DNA from 3 places in the Filimonas effusa genome. Region 3 is predicted to be linked to each of the others. Evidence: riboswitches for the same ligand, from Rfam matches in the RefSeq annotation. Region 3 holds a riboswitch; each other region holds the start of a gene.

The links. A riboswitch is a leader RNA that binds a small molecule or an ion and turns the genes downstream of it on or off. The one in region 3 is predicted to bind cobalamin.
Region 1: another riboswitch for cobalamin. It lies ahead of metE (5-methyltetrahydropteroyltriglutamate--homocysteine S-methyltransferase); the one in region 3 lies ahead of ESB13_RS16595 (DUF5074 domain-containing protein).
Region 2: another riboswitch for cobalamin. It lies ahead of ESB13_RS10660 (TonB-dependent receptor); the one in region 3 lies ahead of ESB13_RS16595 (DUF5074 domain-containing protein).

Annotation. Positions count from the first base shown of each region.
Region 1 covers NZ_SDHZ01000001.1:2,288,938-2,294,579, reverse strand. Annotated here, with positions in the region: gene metE (5-methyltetrahydropteroyltriglutamate--homocysteine S-methyltransferase) at 1-2,266, opposite strand, end outside; cobalamin riboswitch at 2,413-2,595, opposite strand; gene ESB13_RS08485 (thioredoxin family protein) at 2,747-3,313, opposite strand; gene ESB13_RS08480 (glycoside hydrolase family 28 protein) at 3,587-4,960, shown strand; gene ESB13_RS08475 (AAA family ATPase) at 4,991-5,642, shown strand, end outside.
Region 2 covers NZ_SDHZ01000001.1:2,820,145-2,825,786, forward strand. Annotated here, with positions in the region: gene ESB13_RS10650 (PKD-like domain-containing protein) at 1-101, opposite strand, end outside; gene ESB13_RS10655 (YncE family protein) at 149-1,300, opposite strand; gene ESB13_RS10660 (TonB-dependent receptor) at 1,297-3,372, opposite strand; cobalamin riboswitch at 3,476-3,683, opposite strand; gene ESB13_RS10665 (RHS repeat domain-containing protein) at 4,107-5,642, shown strand, end outside.
Region 3 covers NZ_SDHZ01000002.1:1,331,036-1,336,677, forward strand. Annotated here, with positions in the region: gene ESB13_RS16590 (DUF3820 family protein) at 318-548, shown strand; gene ESB13_RS16595 (DUF5074 domain-containing protein) at 740-1,828, opposite strand; cobalamin riboswitch at 2,002-2,207, opposite strand; gene ESB13_RS16600 (murein L,D-transpeptidase catalytic domain family protein) at 2,398-3,222, shown strand; gene ESB13_RS16605 (hypothetical protein) at 3,236-3,895, opposite strand; gene rpoN (RNA polymerase factor sigma-54) at 3,969-5,447, opposite strand.

The DNA.
Region 1 (5,642 bases), on a different contig from region 3:
ATGCGGCCTTGGTTTCATCCCATCCGCGGGTCTTTAATCCGCAGTCGGGGTTTACCCAAAGTTGTTCCGTGGGAACCACAGCCCTGGCCTTTTCCATCAGGCTTACCATTTCCGCTTTCGAAGGAACGCGTGGCGAATGTATATCGTAAACACCGGGCCCTATTTCATTAGGGTATTGGAATGCAGCAAAAGCATCCAGTAATTCCATTTGTGAACGCGATGTTTCAATAGTAATGACATCTGCATCCATATCGGCGATATGCTGTATGATGTCATTGAATTCGGAATAACACATATGCGTGTGTATCTGTGTATCGTCCTGTACACCACTTGCCGATACCCGGAAGGCACGTACAGCCCAGTCGAGGTATTGTTGCCAGTTCTCTTTACGCAGTGGCAAACCTTCCCGTATGGCAGGCTCATCTATCTGGATGATTTTGATGCCTGCTTTTTCCAGGTCCACCACTTCATCGCGAATCGCCAGCGCTATTTGCGTACAGGTTTCGCTCCGGGGTTGGTCGTTACGTACAAAGCTCCATTGTAAAATGGTGACAGGGCCGGTAAGCATTCCTTTCATCCATTTTGTTGTAAGTGATTGCGCATAACTGCTCCACGCCACCGTCATAGGAGCAGGGCGATGAACATCGCCATAAATAACCGGTGGTTTAACGCAACGGCTGCCATAACTCTGTACCCAGCCGTTTTCAGTAAATACAAAACCGGCTAGCTGCTCACCAAAGTATTCAACCATATCATTGCGCTCGAACTCACCATGTACCAATACATCCAGTCCTATCGCTTCCTGCCAGCGAACCGCTTTCTCCGTTTCGTCCTTCAGTAGTTTGTTGTATTCAGCGTCGGTAAGTTCAGCCTTCTTCCACCTGGCACGCCAGTTCCTGACTTCTTTGGTTTGCGGAAACGAACCGATAGTGGTAGTCGGAAATAAAGGAAGTCCCAGCGCCGCATGCTGCTTTTCTTTACGCAGGCTAAAGCTGTTTATGCGCTGCGCATCCTTTTCCGTGATCGCCGCTACACGTTGTTTAACGGGCTGGTTATGTATCAGCGAAGAAGTTTGCCTGTTGGCGATACATTGCTGATTTTGTACCAATGCTGCCTGCAATTCCGAAGAATTGTTGCCGTTGGCAAGTTGCCGCAGCGTATTTACTTCATACAGTTTTTGTTTTGCAAAAGCCATCCACTGCTTGATCTCGGGTGTCAGCACCTTTTCATTGGTTTCCAGGTCAAGGTCACAGGGACTGTGCAACAGGGAGCAGGAGGGGGCTATCCATATTCGTTCCTTACCCAGTGCATTAACGGCTTTGTTGATGATGGCAAGTGAATGTGAAAAGTCGTTTTTCCAGATGTTCCTGCCATCTACTACACCCAATGATAACTGCGTCCTGCTTTTCGTGAATTCAGTAGCAAGAATGTCATCCAGTTGCGCCGGGCAGCGCACAAGGTCCAGGTGTATCGTGTGAACCGGTAAACTCAATACGGTAGAAAGATTCTTTCCATAACACTCGAAATAACTGCTGAGAATGATATGCAGTTGAGGCAGCGTTTGTTTTATTTTCTGGTAAACCTTTGTAAAGGTCTGTCGTTCTCTGTCCGACAGATCCAATGCCAGGCAGGGCTCATCGAGTTGTATATAATAAGCTTCATGCTGATCCAGTTGTTTCAGAACTTCCAGGTAAACCGGCAGCAGGTTGTCTATCAGGTCCAGCCTGTTGAAATTGGCTTCTTTTTCTTTACCTAGCAGGAGGAAAGAGATAGGCCCTAACAATACCGGTTTCGCCTGTATGCCTTCTTTATTTGCCTCCAGGAACTCTTTTACAACCTTCTGGTTAAAGAAACTGAACTTCTGGTTGGCCTTGAATTCGGGTACGATATAGTGATAGTTCGTGTCGAGCCACTTGGTCATTTCCATGGCGGTAATATCCACACCTTCTTTCTGGTAACCGCGCGCCATGCTGAAGGCCAGGTCCAGGTCATTTAGTTTTTTATCTACGATAAGTGTATGATAACGTTCTGGAATGGCGCCTGTTAGTAAGCAGGTGTCGAGTACATGGTCATAGAAGGAGAAATCATTACAGGGTATCCAGTCTATACCTGCCTGTTTTTGTAGTTGCCAGTTGTAGGAGCGGATCGTTCTGGCAGTTTGTTCTAACTGGTGAGCTGGAATTTTCCCGGCCCAATACTGTTCATTGGCTTTTTTGAGTTCCCTGTGTTTTCCAATACGAGGGTAACCCAGATTGTGTGTTTGCATCTTTTTTGTTTAGTCGTGAAACAATGAAATATGCACTTGCTAACAGCACAAGCTATATGGAAACAGGAGAACAAGAGGGTAGGCATGGACATAGGTTGTCCATCTTGAATAAAGTTCAATGCCCGACTTGCCCTGTTTCGTGAAAGCTTGTCATTAAGATAGAGGCAAGTCTCCTGGCTTGTAACATTTTACCTCCTTCTCATCCCTTTGGGGGACAATGGATTTGCCTGGTAAAACCTTTACGTTACTTACAGTTGCACGTCAGCCCGTGATTTTCACACGGTTCCTTATTAATTCCTGTCAAGGAAACCTATATCCGATTGATATGTATGCAAAGAGCGGCAGCAAATATAGGGGATCTCAGTTAGGTAGCATAATTATGCTTAAAGCAGTCTCGATGCACTGTGCAGCTACTTTGTCGTTACCGCAACGCACAAGTCAGGAGCTGCCTCAGCACCAATCTGCTCCTTTTGGTTGTGCTTACTGCATGTCATTAAAAACCAGCAGCAGCTCTTCCTGTATCGCTACTCCCTTATTGTTATTATACCAGTGCTGGATCTCTTCTTTTACTTTGTCGAAGCTGGCCTTCTCCTGCATCAGGCTGTCGTAGATCTCCTGGCATCCCGCCGGACGGGGTCCCCAGGTGGCCAGGTCATGTCCCTCGGTATTCTTGATAACTAGTTTGGGAATAGATTTTCCACCCCTTGTAAGATAGCTCTCAATTCGATGGGGTTCACTATCTCTTAACTCGTAACTGAGCGTGATGAGCGGGTTTTCCCGGCTTAACAGCTCTATAAACGGAACGCTATGGGCAGCATCGCCGCACCAGGGTTCCGTGATCAGTATCCAGTGCTGCGGCGCACCAATGCTTTTTACCTTTTGAATCAATACTTCAGACAACTCGCCGGTTTTTAGCCAGCGGTTCATCCTATGCCAGTTCAGCTTTGTATAATCAAAGTAGTCGGGGTTATTGTAAGGCGCAGCCAGTTCAGTACTTTCTTTGGCTACTATATCCTGGAAATAGGCAACGTATTCAGAAAATGTCATAATTGTTAGGTGTTAGAGCTATAAACGTTTACCCGCAAACGCGTGCTTGGCGCCGGCGGGCTGCAAATCTAATGATGCAGAACCAAACGGTTTAGGTTTACAGCATTTAATAACAAAGATCTGAACCAGATATAACATAAAGGTTAACTGAATGACCTGCCGCTTTTGCCTGCATCCGGTGGAAAATACCTAAAATCGGTTTAATTTCGGCCGCGCAGCGGCTGTTTCTAAGGTAAACGGCTTTATAACCCAACACAGCTTAATAAAGGTCTGATGAAGTTTTATAACATAGCCATTCTCTTCGTTTCTTGTTTTGTAGCTTGTATCAACGGCAGGTCCCAGGGTTTGACAAGGACAGAAAAACGTGATGAGATCCTGAAGAATATCGTTCCTCCCAAACTCTCTCCCAATACCTTCCGGTTAACGGATTTTGGCGCCAGGGGCGATTCCATGACCAATTGTAAGCCGGCTTTCGATAAAGCCATCGCCGCCTGTAAAAAGAAAGGTGGCGGCCGCATCATGGTCCCTTCCGGCATTTATATCGTGAACGGTCCCATTCATATGGTAAGTAATACCGCTATAGACCTCGCAAAGGGGGCAAAACTCGTTTTTGGAACCAATCCCGATCATTATCTTCCCGCCGTTCCAACAAGCTGGGAAGGCACCTTTCTTTACAACTACAGCCCACTCATTTATGCTTACCAGGCGGAGAACATTGCTATCACCGGCGAAGGAACTATAGATGGTAATGGAAAGGAAGGCTTCGCTAAATGGTACGACCTTCAGAAGCCGGATCAGCAACTGAGCAGGGAGATGAATCATAGCGGCGTTCCCGTATCCCAACGCCAGTTCGGAAAAGGCCATTACCTGCGCCCGCAACTGATCCAGTTCTTTGAATGCAAAAACATCCTGGTAGAAGGTGTCACCATTCAAAACTCACCATTCTGGACCGTACATTTCCTGAAGTCGGAAAACATCATCGCAAGAAAAGTGAAGTTCAATGCCTTCAATAAAAACAACGACGGCTTCGATCCGGAGTACTCCAGGAACATACTGATAGAAGATATCGACTTCAATAATGCCGATGATAATGTGGCTGTCAAAGCCGGCCGGGATCAGGAAGGCAGGTTAACGGCCATACCTTCGGAGAATATCATTATACGCAACAGCAGGTTTAAAGGGCTGCATGGCCTGGTGATAGGAAGTGAAATGTCTGCCGGCGTACAAAACGTATTCGTTGAAAACTGTACCTATGGCGGTTATTGCAAACGTGGTATCTATCTGAAGTCGAATCCCGATCGGGGCGGTTTTATCAGAGATATTTATGTAAACGATGTCACGTTCGGTGAGGTGGAAGATGCGGTTTTTATTACCTCTTTCTATCATGGCGAAGGCAAGGGGTATGAAACGGATATCCGCAATGTTTACCTGGATAACGTAAAGTTTACAACAGCCACCAACGCGGGATTGGTGATCCAGGGCTATCCCACCAAAAAGGTGTCGAATATTCAGTTCTCCAATATAAAGATTGATTCCTGCGGTACAGCGATAAGCTTCACCAATGCCGAACAAGTTATATTCAGCAATGTGGTGATTGGAAAAGAAATCACTGTTCCCAGTGCTGCCAACCACACGCCGTCTCATTAAGCCTTTGCTTAAAAATTTATCGATGTAATTATGAACCTGTACGATCTTATTATAAACGACAAAGAAAAAATAGCCCTGGCCGATGTATGGCTGACGCCTGAGAACAGGCAGCAGATAGAGGTGTTGATCAAAGAGCATTTTTATATAGAGGAACTACATAAATACGAGCTGCCCGTTAATAACAAACTCTTTTTACATGGCGCATCCGGATGTGGTAAAACCACCACTGCAAAAGCCATCGCCGGCGCTTTGGGCAAAAACCTGGTCATTCTCAACCTGAGTAATGTGGTATGTGCCCGGATAGGAGAAACTGCTCAGAATCTCAAACAGGTTTTCGACAAAGCAGCCAGGGAGAAGGCCGTGTTGTTCCTCGACGAATTCGACCAGGTTGGAAAGGCCAGGGATAATGAAGACAGTGATGTGGGTGAAATGAGAAGACTGGTAAACACTCTGATCCAGATGATAGATTATTATCCCGAGAAAGCATTGCTTATTGGCGCTACCAATCATCTGCAGGTAATAGACAGGGCATTGTTAAGACGTTTCCAGTTGCATATTTCTTTCGAAATGCCGGCTGCTGCCGAACTGGATAATTACTACGACAGGCTGCTGGAAAGATTTCCCAAAGAATTACAGTCCATCACCCGCAAATACAATATATCCTATGCCGAGGCGAAAGACG
Region 2 (5,642 bases), on a different contig from region 3:
CCTACACCGGAAATACTGGGCGCAAAGAACTGATCTTTCCTGCACGAGAAGGCAAAGAAAATAATAGCTGCAAGCAATGTCAAACAAATGACTTTTTTCATGTGTTTCATTTTCGGTTTATCGTACTCCTTCTTTAATCAGAGCTTGTTTATTGTTTAGGTAATAATGCAAAATGAGCAGGTATATCACCAGTGCGAACGCTCCATTTCTTCTTCCCCTCCTTCGTAAAACAGTAAAGTATGCCGGGCGCAACATAATTACCCGCATCAGTTACATAAATGTCTTTTGTAACCGGGTGTACCATTATCCCATAAGGTATCTCTATCTCCTTGTCGGTGCCATCAGTAATAAAGGAACGGCTGACCACCTCGCGCGTACGTGTATTTACAATGCCATAGGTGATAACGTTCGAGTAAGTAATATAACTCCACTCTGTACTGTAGATATACAGCGAATCGCCATCCAGGTAAAAATTACTGACAGCAACAGGTAAGGTATCAGTAACCTTCTGCTGCACTTTATCTATAAAATAAAGCCGCGAAGGAAGTTGCTTGTAATCCCCCCTCGATGTCACCCATAGATCACCACGTTTGTCAGCTTGTATATGATGAAGGTTATAGGCTACATCAATACGCTTATCCTCCGTAAAACTGGCCAGGTCAATCACCGAAACAGTTCGCTCATACTTCTCCGAACTCCCCGCCCCCATATAACCGCCAGAGTTGGCTACATATATCTTACCATCCGTAATCTCCAGCTCATCAGGCTGAAAGCCTACAATACACTTGCTTACTACCGCAAGTGTAGCCGTATCTACTTTCGCCACATACCCCTTCTGCGTATAATCCGGGTTAATTTCAATGGGACCGGCATATGAAGTGATATAAGCAAAACCTTTATCAAACTTTATATAACGGCAATTAGGGATCTCGATCTGCCCGATCCTTCGCGCAGTCTTTGCATCCATCACCTCTATCTTATTGGAAGCATTGATAACTGCATAAAGCCTGCTGCCATAAATAGCGATATCATTCCCTACATCTCCCAGCTCCTTGGGAACATTCGGATTAGTGACAGCATAAATATTCCTTTGATAATTACCGGTGGTATAATCGAAATAATCCAGCGTGCTTTTATTACTGCCCATATTCCCCTCATTCAGCAGGTAAAAGCCATAGAAGCCGTTTTCGGATGGGCCGCCCAGCGAAATATCTTCATTACCAAACACCTCCACATCTTTTCTGCACGAAGCAACTGCAAACAACAGTAACACTATGATGAACAATGAATACTTTCTCATAGCTCAACAGATAAAATGATTTTGAAATTTCGTTTCGGCATCGGGTAATTATACACCACATCATAATCCTGGCTGAACACGTTATTGAGCTCACCGGCAACTTTAAACCGACACCTGTTAAGTTTAATCTCCTTCGACGCCGACAGGTCACTGGTATACCAGGGCTGCTCATAGTTCTCAGGTATATTGGCGGAATTATGATAACGCTTGCCTACATAAATAAAACTGTAGTTCAGCCGCCATGTTTGATATTGCAGGCTCGATATAAGCGAACCGCTATGCCAGGGAATATAAGCGATCTGGCCGCCATAAGTCAACTTCTGTATTTCAGGATTTTTAGATTCCGTCATGTCCTGCGCCTTTTGATAAGTATAACCAGCCCTTACATTCAATAAAACATTCCCCGGAAACCGAAAGGTCTGATTAGCCACCACATCCACACCCTTTATCTCCACTTTCCCGATATTCATGATCATCCAGCGGTACATGCTATTCCCTTTGAGAACGGCAACGATCTTATCCGTAACCTTGTTATAATAAACATCCGATTGTAGCTGCCAGTCACATAAAAAAGAACTTGGCCGGTTTATGCGATATAAAAAGCCAATATTGTATTGATGTGTAAATTCCGGCTTCAGACTAATATTGCCGATATCGGTATAATACAGGTCATTGAAAGTGGGCATCCGGAATATATTCTTATAGAAGGCCCTGATGTTCAAATCAACTTTCCGAAAAGGCTTGTACGACACAAACACTGCCGGTGTCACTTCATTCCTCGAAGGCGCCGCTACTGCAGAGTCACCAACAGAAGTGTTCCCCCTGGTAATACGCTCATGAACAAACGTACCTAAAACACTTGCCTGCATTTTAAACGCCCCCAGGTCTGCTGCTCCTGCTAATGAAACAAGTGATGTAAACCGCTTTGGAAAAACAAATCCATCCAGGTTAGAATGAAGTGTGTTATACTGGAAATCTGTCGACAAATTAAGATCAACCTTCTTCGACAAACTATATTTATTCGCAACAGAAGCATACCACTCCCGCTGACGGAAATTGTTATCGATATACATTAAGGTCGTATCAGGGTTCAGGTAACGCATATAGTCGTTGGCATACTTTGCATTCACCTGTATATCGTAACCATTCACAATATTCTTCTGAAAAGAGCCCTGCAAAAAGAAGTTCCGGTCCCACTGCCTTTGAGAACGCTTCCACACATTATTGACGATGGCGCCGGGTATGCCTCTTTCTGAATGATAGAAATACCCTTTCACGTTCCACCATCCACGGTTGATATTGCCATACAGCCCGCTTTCAACCCGCTTCGCATCGATATCACCATTTTCCCTGATAGCAGTAGTATCCCAGGCTACATTGCCCGACTCATGAAACACCCTTCTGTAACGGAAAGGATAGCGGCCGGAAGACTTCACATATTCACCACTTAAAGAATAGTTTATGTTTTTCGTTAACTTTTGCTCAAGCAATAAAGAAGGATTGACCAGGTCAAACGAACCCGTTTTAAATACACCTTTAAAATTTGTTCTTTTTAAAGAGTCAAATACCGGCTTCCTGCTCCGCAGGTAAATAGAACCGGATGAACCATAATCTTTGGCAGGTTGAAATATCTCGCTTTTCTGCCCGTTATAAAGAGAAATGGATTCTATATTATCCATCGAAAACTTCCCAAGATCCACCTGCCCGTTTTGAGCATTTCCCAACTGAATGCCATCATAAAATACGCCCATATGATTGGTACCCATACTGCGTATATCTACCGTTTTCAGCCCGCCTATTCCCCCATAATCCTTTACCTGCACCCCGGCAAAATAACGGATCGCATCGGCAACAGAAAAACTGTTTAAACTTTTCAAATGCGCACCAGCCAGCCTTTGCGAAGGAATAACTTCTTTATACCCCGATGTGGAGATAGTAACATGCGGCAACGTTTTAACCACGCTGGTATCCATACGTATAGAATCCCGCCCGGTTTGTTGCGCGTACAGGTTCATACCAATAACTGTCAAAAACACTGCTGCCAGCGTCTTCAATGCCTCTGAATGATCCATCAATAATTGATTTCAGACAGCTTACCGATTGACATACGAAAACAAATAGATACTGAATAGCTTCAGCTCAGGTTGTATTCAAAGCCCCATCCTCGAAAGCTTTAAAAAAATATGTGCAGTGGCAGGTCTCCTGACTTATTCTCACTTTAGACGGCCTTCCCATTTTTATTCACTAAAAACAGTGGCGAACAGATTGTCAAAGTGTTGTTATAGAACTTACAGTAGCGGGTCTGTTCAGGATTTACACCTGATTCCCTATTAATCCTAACATCGTGAAATTTATGCTAAGAACCATTTGCGCCGTGAAAATACTACAAAATATTGATTTTTATTAAAGAGTTGCAGATTGGTGGCGACAGAGGCTACAAACCATGGGTTCAAAATAACCTGTAAATTGTGACATAAAAAGACTGGGCTATGCCTATTAGTAGTTGCTGTAAACAACAACTACTAATAGGCATACTCATTTTATATACTGCGTGTATAGGTTTAAAGCGTATTTCTTCGCAAATGGGTTGCCTGTGGATGTGATTGGAATATATGGGAGCCAGTGGGTGTTTTTTATAGCTCATGGGGTATTTTAGAGATAGGGGGACATCAGGGCTAACCTATGGACTGGAAGAATTATCGGCATTCTTCCCTGAAATGCAGGACGCTGATTTGAGGTTAGCCGGTAATTTTCACTTGTAAATCCTTTTTATAAGTGGTAAATTAGGGCAACCCAAACCTAATTCATGACAACCTATCGCCACCAGCTAAATGCTCACCTGTTCCGGGGAAACTACCTGTTATTTTTACTTATTGTATTTCTTATTGTTTCGTTATTTGTTCGGAGAGTTGATGCGCAGTCGTTTCGGATGGAAAGCGATCCTAATGTGCATATTTACCTGAAGAATGCTGTAGCGCAGAGAGCCGGATGGCGCGTGTGGGGCAACCGACAGATTTCCGGCTTCATTAATATGGCGGTGGTAAACGAGGTTTCGCATAGTTTGTATTTATTTAATACCTATGGGCGATTATTTGATTCGACGGTGTTAACGGCGCATGATTATGCAAGTCTGGTAGATGGTACGACGGATGTGTTTGGCTGGTACCGCAACAGGCTGGATAGCATTTGGCGTTGTATAGAGGATATAAAGCTAAAGTTGCGCTTATTATCGCTTTCTGGAAGCAAGAACTTGCATGGTTCTGGCATTAGAGAAGAGCGGATATCACTGAAAAGTGAGGGTATGCCGGATGTTATACAGGCATTAGAGCAAGAGCAGAAAGCATTGGCATTGCAGCGGGCTATCGTGCAGATGCGTTATAATAGAGTTGCTGATAGGAGTACACCTATCACAGACCGGCGGCTACTAGGGGCTATGCTAAAGCGAAAGGACAGTACACTTTTTTATGCTGCTGACCCGTTAGCTAAGTGGCCAATGATGTCGCTACGGCGTACAGATGCGATGTTGCGTATTTATGACAGGTGGGGAAAAGTAACCGACAGTCTGAAACTGGTAAATAGCGCTTTGCTGACGGAACAGCGGATCAATCCTTTTGAATTGTACCGGGTTTGGCAGGAACGACGGCACCAGTGGCTGCTGAAGGAAGTGCAGGCGCTGCAGCGGAAACAATCAGTTCATAGTTTGAAACAATATCATCAGGCATCTTACCGGAAAACGCAGGAGAGGTTAAGGCTACTATACGAGGAGTTGGATGAACTGGATAAGCAGGTGGAAGGTAATATTGCGCCAGATGAAGCGGCGCTTTTGAAGGCGGTACAGTTAGAATATAGCAGCCAGGAAGGATGCTATAGTTACCTGTCAGGACTTGGGGTAAGCTATTCTTATGCAACTATCCGTGGCGACAAGCGATATGAACTAACAAATCACTTAAGTAATGTGGTAACAACTCTGACAGACAGAAAGGTGCCTGTTAGTAGTAACGGCACAACGATTGAGTACTATATTGCAGATGTAGTATCGGCACAGGATTATTATCCTTTTGGGATGATACAGCCTGGGAGGAATTATAATATTGAGGGGTATAGGTACGGATTTAATGGTCAAGAAAGTAGCAAAGAAATTAACGAGAATAGCTATACTGCATTATTTTGGGAGTATGATGCAAGAATAGGCCGCCGCTGGAATTCTGATCCTATCTTTAAAGCATATGAATCTCCTTACTTATCTTTCGGAGGCAATCCAATTATAAATATCGATCCTGATGGAAGTGATACGATTAATATTACCCGTACAACAACAAGAAAAGCTGGAGGTGTAATAAAA
Region 3 (5,642 bases):
CCTTTTTTTTTGCCCTTAGCTTTCCTATTCTTTATTTCTGTTATTCAATTAGCACCCCCAAGTTTTCAACTTGATCCCAGTTATCCAGATCCAAGTTTGTTTCGGAATAAGCCTTAGCACAGGTTGTAGTGTTTTCACATGCGTTTAACCGACCGTTGTACTGTTCCAGATTGTATTACCTGTTCATTGTAAAGACTGCCGTGATCAATAGTCTTTCAGGCTATAACAGCAGCTACTACTACCATAGAGATCTATTATAAGCGTTAAGTTTGTAGAGAGATAAGCTTGAGAGATACTATTTTAAAACAAATTATTACGTGGAAATATTTCAGCCTGACTCTTCAATATTAAAGGAGCTAGTGACGATGAAGATGCCATTTGGCAAGTATAAGGATACGGTGTTGTGTTATTTACCGGTATCGTACCTGGAGTGGTTTCAGCGGAAGGGGTTTCCGAAGGGAAAGCTGGGAATGTTGCTGGCGACGATGTACGAGATAAAAACGAACGGATTAGAAGAACTGTTAAGCCAGGTCAGGAAGTCGTTATAGTATCATTTGCATTTTACCGGTATCAACTGGCTGCTGGGCGTGTGCAGCCAGTGCTGCACGAGCGCAGCGATACCAGTAATAGAATTATTTATGAAACGGTTACTGTGCGCCCCGGTTAACGAAGCGCGACTTATACCGCCATATACGAATGAAGGGCAAAAAGAGTTTGCCCCTATGCCCCAAAACATTTACTAATAGAACACAGGCATTGCCGGGAAATGCCATCCGTTATACGTCAATGTTTTTTTGAGCTCACCTGTGGCGGCGTTATAAAAAAGCACCCTATTGATATTACCTGTATAGGCGCCATTAAGTGTAGTGACAATAAGTTCGTCGGCTGCCTTATTATAAGCCACTGCTTTACCATAGCAATACTGGCCTTCGGGTAATGTGATAAAAGGGGTAGTGGCTGAAGCGGTATTTCCCACAACATATTTATAGATCCTGGTAGCGCCGGTGAAGCTTTTGTTTTCGGCGTAGAACACTGCATTTTCCCTGGTTGAGCTGGTTATAGCGGTAGAGCGCCAGGCGCCATAGGGTGAAACAGCGGTGAACGCAAGTTTCACCGTATCGGCGGTGAGGGTTTGGGCGTTGATCTTCAACAAATTATTTCCAGCTATTGCCCAAACACCTGAGCCATCGCCAGAGACAACAGGTCCCATTTGAACGTTTGCAAAAGATTTGACGGTACTGAATGTATTGTTATTCAGGACTACGAGGCCGGTTTTCTGCGAACCGACAAAGAGATACGCGCCCGTTTTAACCATATCGCCGATAGCGCCGGTGATTTCGGTTACTTTGGCGCCAAGAGAAAGCGGGGATAATCCTAAGAGATAGAGGCCATTTGTGGTACCTAACAATCCCTGGTCGTCGTTGAGGCCGAGGAAAGAGACGCCATTGTTGCCCGGCAGGGGTTCAATACGGTTGATTTCCTTCATGGTAGCGGGGTTAACTACTACGAGAGGGCCACCCACTTTTACCACCATGTACATTTTATTATTGAAAATAGTAGCGTATTGGAGGGTGGAGGTAATGGTACCCAATACTTTATCGGGATTTTCGGCCTGATAAATATTAGCCCGGAGAGAGTCGCCCCGGTGGTCGTAGAAGTAAACGGTGCCGGTTTCGTGGCCATACCAGCCTTCATTGATGATAAAGAAGCCGTCCTGATATTTACCGATTTGAGCGGGCGTATCGTCTTTTTGACAGGAGAACAGGAGTACAGGGATTGCGAGCAGGCAGAGCGCCAACCGGCTCCATGAGCGAGACATTGTTTTCATTATATCCATTTTGGTTTAAGACAGGACTGGCAGAAACAATGCTATGGGGCAACTATAACCTGGTGAGGTATAGCGACTACTGTGCTATACTGTCATTACAGCCATTTATACCATAAAATGTGAGAAAGCGTTTATGCTCTTCAATCATTCATGCTTCAATCCCCGGAAGCGTTGAATCCAAGTTGCTAAAGGCAGGTCTTCTGGCTCATTTTCTCTGCCGGGTGACCTTCCCGTGACATGGGTCACAGTGGTATGGAGTACGGCAGTGGTAAAAGTGGATCTTACCTGAAAACTTACAGCTGCGGGACAGCCCCGGATTTACACCGGGTTCCCTTTTAATTCCCGTTGGAAGCGGGAAACCAAAAGCGGCGGCAAATGTAGGGAATTGTTTGAGGAATGTCATAAAACCCGGGAATTGTTAAGGGAAGGGAGGAATGGCGTTAAAAATCCATAAACAGTGGGCAAAATCTTAAAATATTATGAAGAACTGCAATAAATTTACCATTCTGAGCATTAATAGTATGTCGTAATAATTCAATAACCACCCCAACTAAAAAGGAAAGAACTCGATGAAAAAAGTAGTGTTTGCGGTAGCTGTGTGTGTGTGTGCTTTTACATCTATTGCGTTTACAAGTGCCCACCGTGCGAATGACAATGACGGAAAAAAATTCCCCTCCCTATTACCCGACAATGCTAATGCGGTTCCAGCCCGCCGGCTTTCTGATTCCATCTATACCCGTTTAGGTTTAGACAGTAATGGCTTAAGCCGTGAGGCTTTTTTCAAGGCCTATAAGGGTTATCAGTATCTGCTGGAAAAAGGTCAACTGGCGAAACCAGACCTGTTATCAATTGTAGATATGAGCCAGAGCAGTACCAAAAAGCGTTTATACGTTATAGATATCGCTCATTCCAGGGTATTATTCAATACCTATGTATCACATGGCCGTAATTCCGGCGGAGAATATGCTACAAGTTTTTCGAACCTGAACAGTTCACACAAAAGCTCGCTGGGCTTCATGATCACCGCCGAGACCTATACAGGCAAAGCCGGTTACAGCATGCGTTTTGATGGAATGGAAAAAGGCATTAACGACAATGTACGTATGCGTGATATTGTAATGCATGGCAGCACTTATGTAAATGCCAGCCGTTGCGAAAGTGCTATGGGCAGAAGTTATGGCTGCCCTGCAGTTTCTTATTCTGAGCATAAAGATATTATCAATACGATCAAAGGTGGCAGTTGCTTCTTTATCTATCATAATGACAACTGGTATCAGCGCAGCTCCAAGATATTGAATGCCAACTTCATGTGGCCTGCTTTAAAACCTGCTATCGCGCAACAGCCTATAGCCGCCCAGGAGGCATCACCCTTAGCGGACGCTGCCAAGGGATAAGCAAGCTTTTTGATCAGAAAATCATAGTAAAATAGTACGCAATAAACTGGCAGGTAACCCCTGCCAGTAGTCCTATATAGACCTCTGCAGCAGCGTGTTCGCTCAGCGCCAGCCTGGCTGTACAAATAAGGCCGGTAGCCACTACAGCAACAGAAATATCTGCGCCCAAGTGCATGCCGTAAGTAAAACAGGTAAGGATAACGAAAGCCATTGCGCCTGCCGCCCCCATAGCGTGCATACTGATCTTCAGGAAGTTATTAACGACCAAACCGGCTACTGTTGTTAAGAAGATACCCAGATAGAAGCATTTGATCACTATTGGCTGATCGGTGAAATTGCGGCTGAGATACCACATCCACCAGTAAAAGAACATTGTGATCATATATGGCACGATCCTGTCTTTAGGCGTACGCAGCATAATGCTATTGATGAATTTAAGTCGCCATAGCAGCAATACGGCAAATGCGGGGAAGAAGGCTGTCATCCAGAAGACGCTAAAGATCCTGTAACGCACTGCGACGGGGGAAATGCCTGCAAATTCGTAGGGAAAGCGAAAAAGCAGCCATAAAAAAACGAAAGTAGGTATAAACAGCGGGTGGAAAAGATAGGACACCAGTTTTGCCAGTAATTTAACCGGCATGGGCTGCGTTGTAACAGTTTGATTATCAGACATTATATTCAATTGGGCCGGATACAACCGGAATATACTTTAGGGAAAACAGCCGCGTAGAGGCCGTTTTCCTGTTTTATAATTCTTTTCGCAAACGCGCTACGGGAATATTGAGCTGTTCCCGGTATTTGGCAACGGTACGACGTGCAATATTATATCCTTTTTCCTGAAGGAGCTCAGTAAGCCTTTCGTCGCTGAGTGGTTTACGTTTGTCTTCGCCTTCGATGAGATCGCTGAGTATTTTCTTGACTTCGCGGGTACTCACTTCTTCACCACTTTCGGTGCTAAGCGATTCGCTGAAGAAGAATTTAAGGCGATAGGTTCCGAATTCAGTTTGAACGAATTTGCTGTTTGCCACGCGGCTCACGGTAGAGATATCGAGCCCTGTAACCTCTGCTATATCTTTGAGGATCATTGGTTTAAGGTTAGTTTCATCGCCTGTGAGGAAGAATTCGCGCTGGTATTCCATAATTGCGTTCATGGTACTGAGCAGGGTATGTTGCCGCTGCTTGATCATATCGATGAACCATTTGGCCGAGTCGATCTTCTGTTTGATGAACATGACCGCTTCTTTCTGGCGTTTATCTTTTTTAGCCCCTTTGTCGTATTCACGGAGCATATCGCGATAACCTTCGCTGATGCGGAGGTCTGGAGCGTTTTTGGCATTGAGGGAGAGTTCGAGTTTGCCGCCGGAGTTAAGGATAAAGAAATCGGGCACCACGTAACTCTCCGCCTTATTGATCTCACCGAGGTTTCCGCCTGGTTTGGGATTGAGCTTAATGATGGCATTGATGACATCGCGAAGCTGGTCGTCGTTAAGGTTGAGGCCTCTCTGGATTTTTTCGTAGTGTTTTTTTGTGAACTCTTCGAAGTATTTATCGAGCACCTGGATGGCGAGGCTCACCTCTTTTCCGCCGGCAAGCTGTCTTTTCAGTTGTAACAGGAGGCATTCCTGGAGATTGCGGGCGCAAATACCGGGGGGATCGAACTGCTGGATCTTGTGGATCACGGCTTCTATCTCTTCTTCGGAGGCATCGACATTCTGGCGGAAAGCAAGGTCGTCGACCATGGAAGAGAGTTCGCGGCGGAGGTAGCCATCGTCGTCGAGGCTGCCTACTACCTGTTCTGCTATTTTGTAGTTTTTTTCGTCGAGGGAGAGGAGGCCAAGCTGATCGACCAGGATGTCGTGAAAACTGCTTTCAATTTTAAAAGGCAGTGTTTTTTTGTCGTCGGCATCGGGGTAATTGTCGTCGCGGAGTTTATAGTCGGCAACGTCATCGTCGCTATCGGAGACATAATCGCTGATATCTATATTTTCGTATTCGTCTTCGGAGCCATCCATTTCGTACTCCTCTTCCTGGGTATCGAACTCTTCGGCTTCATCGTAGTCATCTCTTTCTTCGTCGGTAACCTCGAGCGCAGGGTTTTCTTCGAGTTCCTCTTTAATACGTTCTTCCAGGTTGGCCGTGGGGACCTGTAGCAACTTCATTAACTGAATCTGCTGAGGAGAGAGCTTTTGTAAGAGTTTCTGTTGTAATGATTGGCTTAATGACATGCTGTTATTAGTTCTTCTAAGATTAACAGGTTCCTTGAGATACTGATTTTTCGGGGTAAATTTACGTACTTCAAACCAATCGAATGCCTAAAATTCTCTTAATATTGTTCATTTTTCTTTTTTCGGCATCTTTCTTGTTCGGCCAAAAAATCACATACAGGTTATCTAAAGACAGTATTTTACCCATTTTTCGTT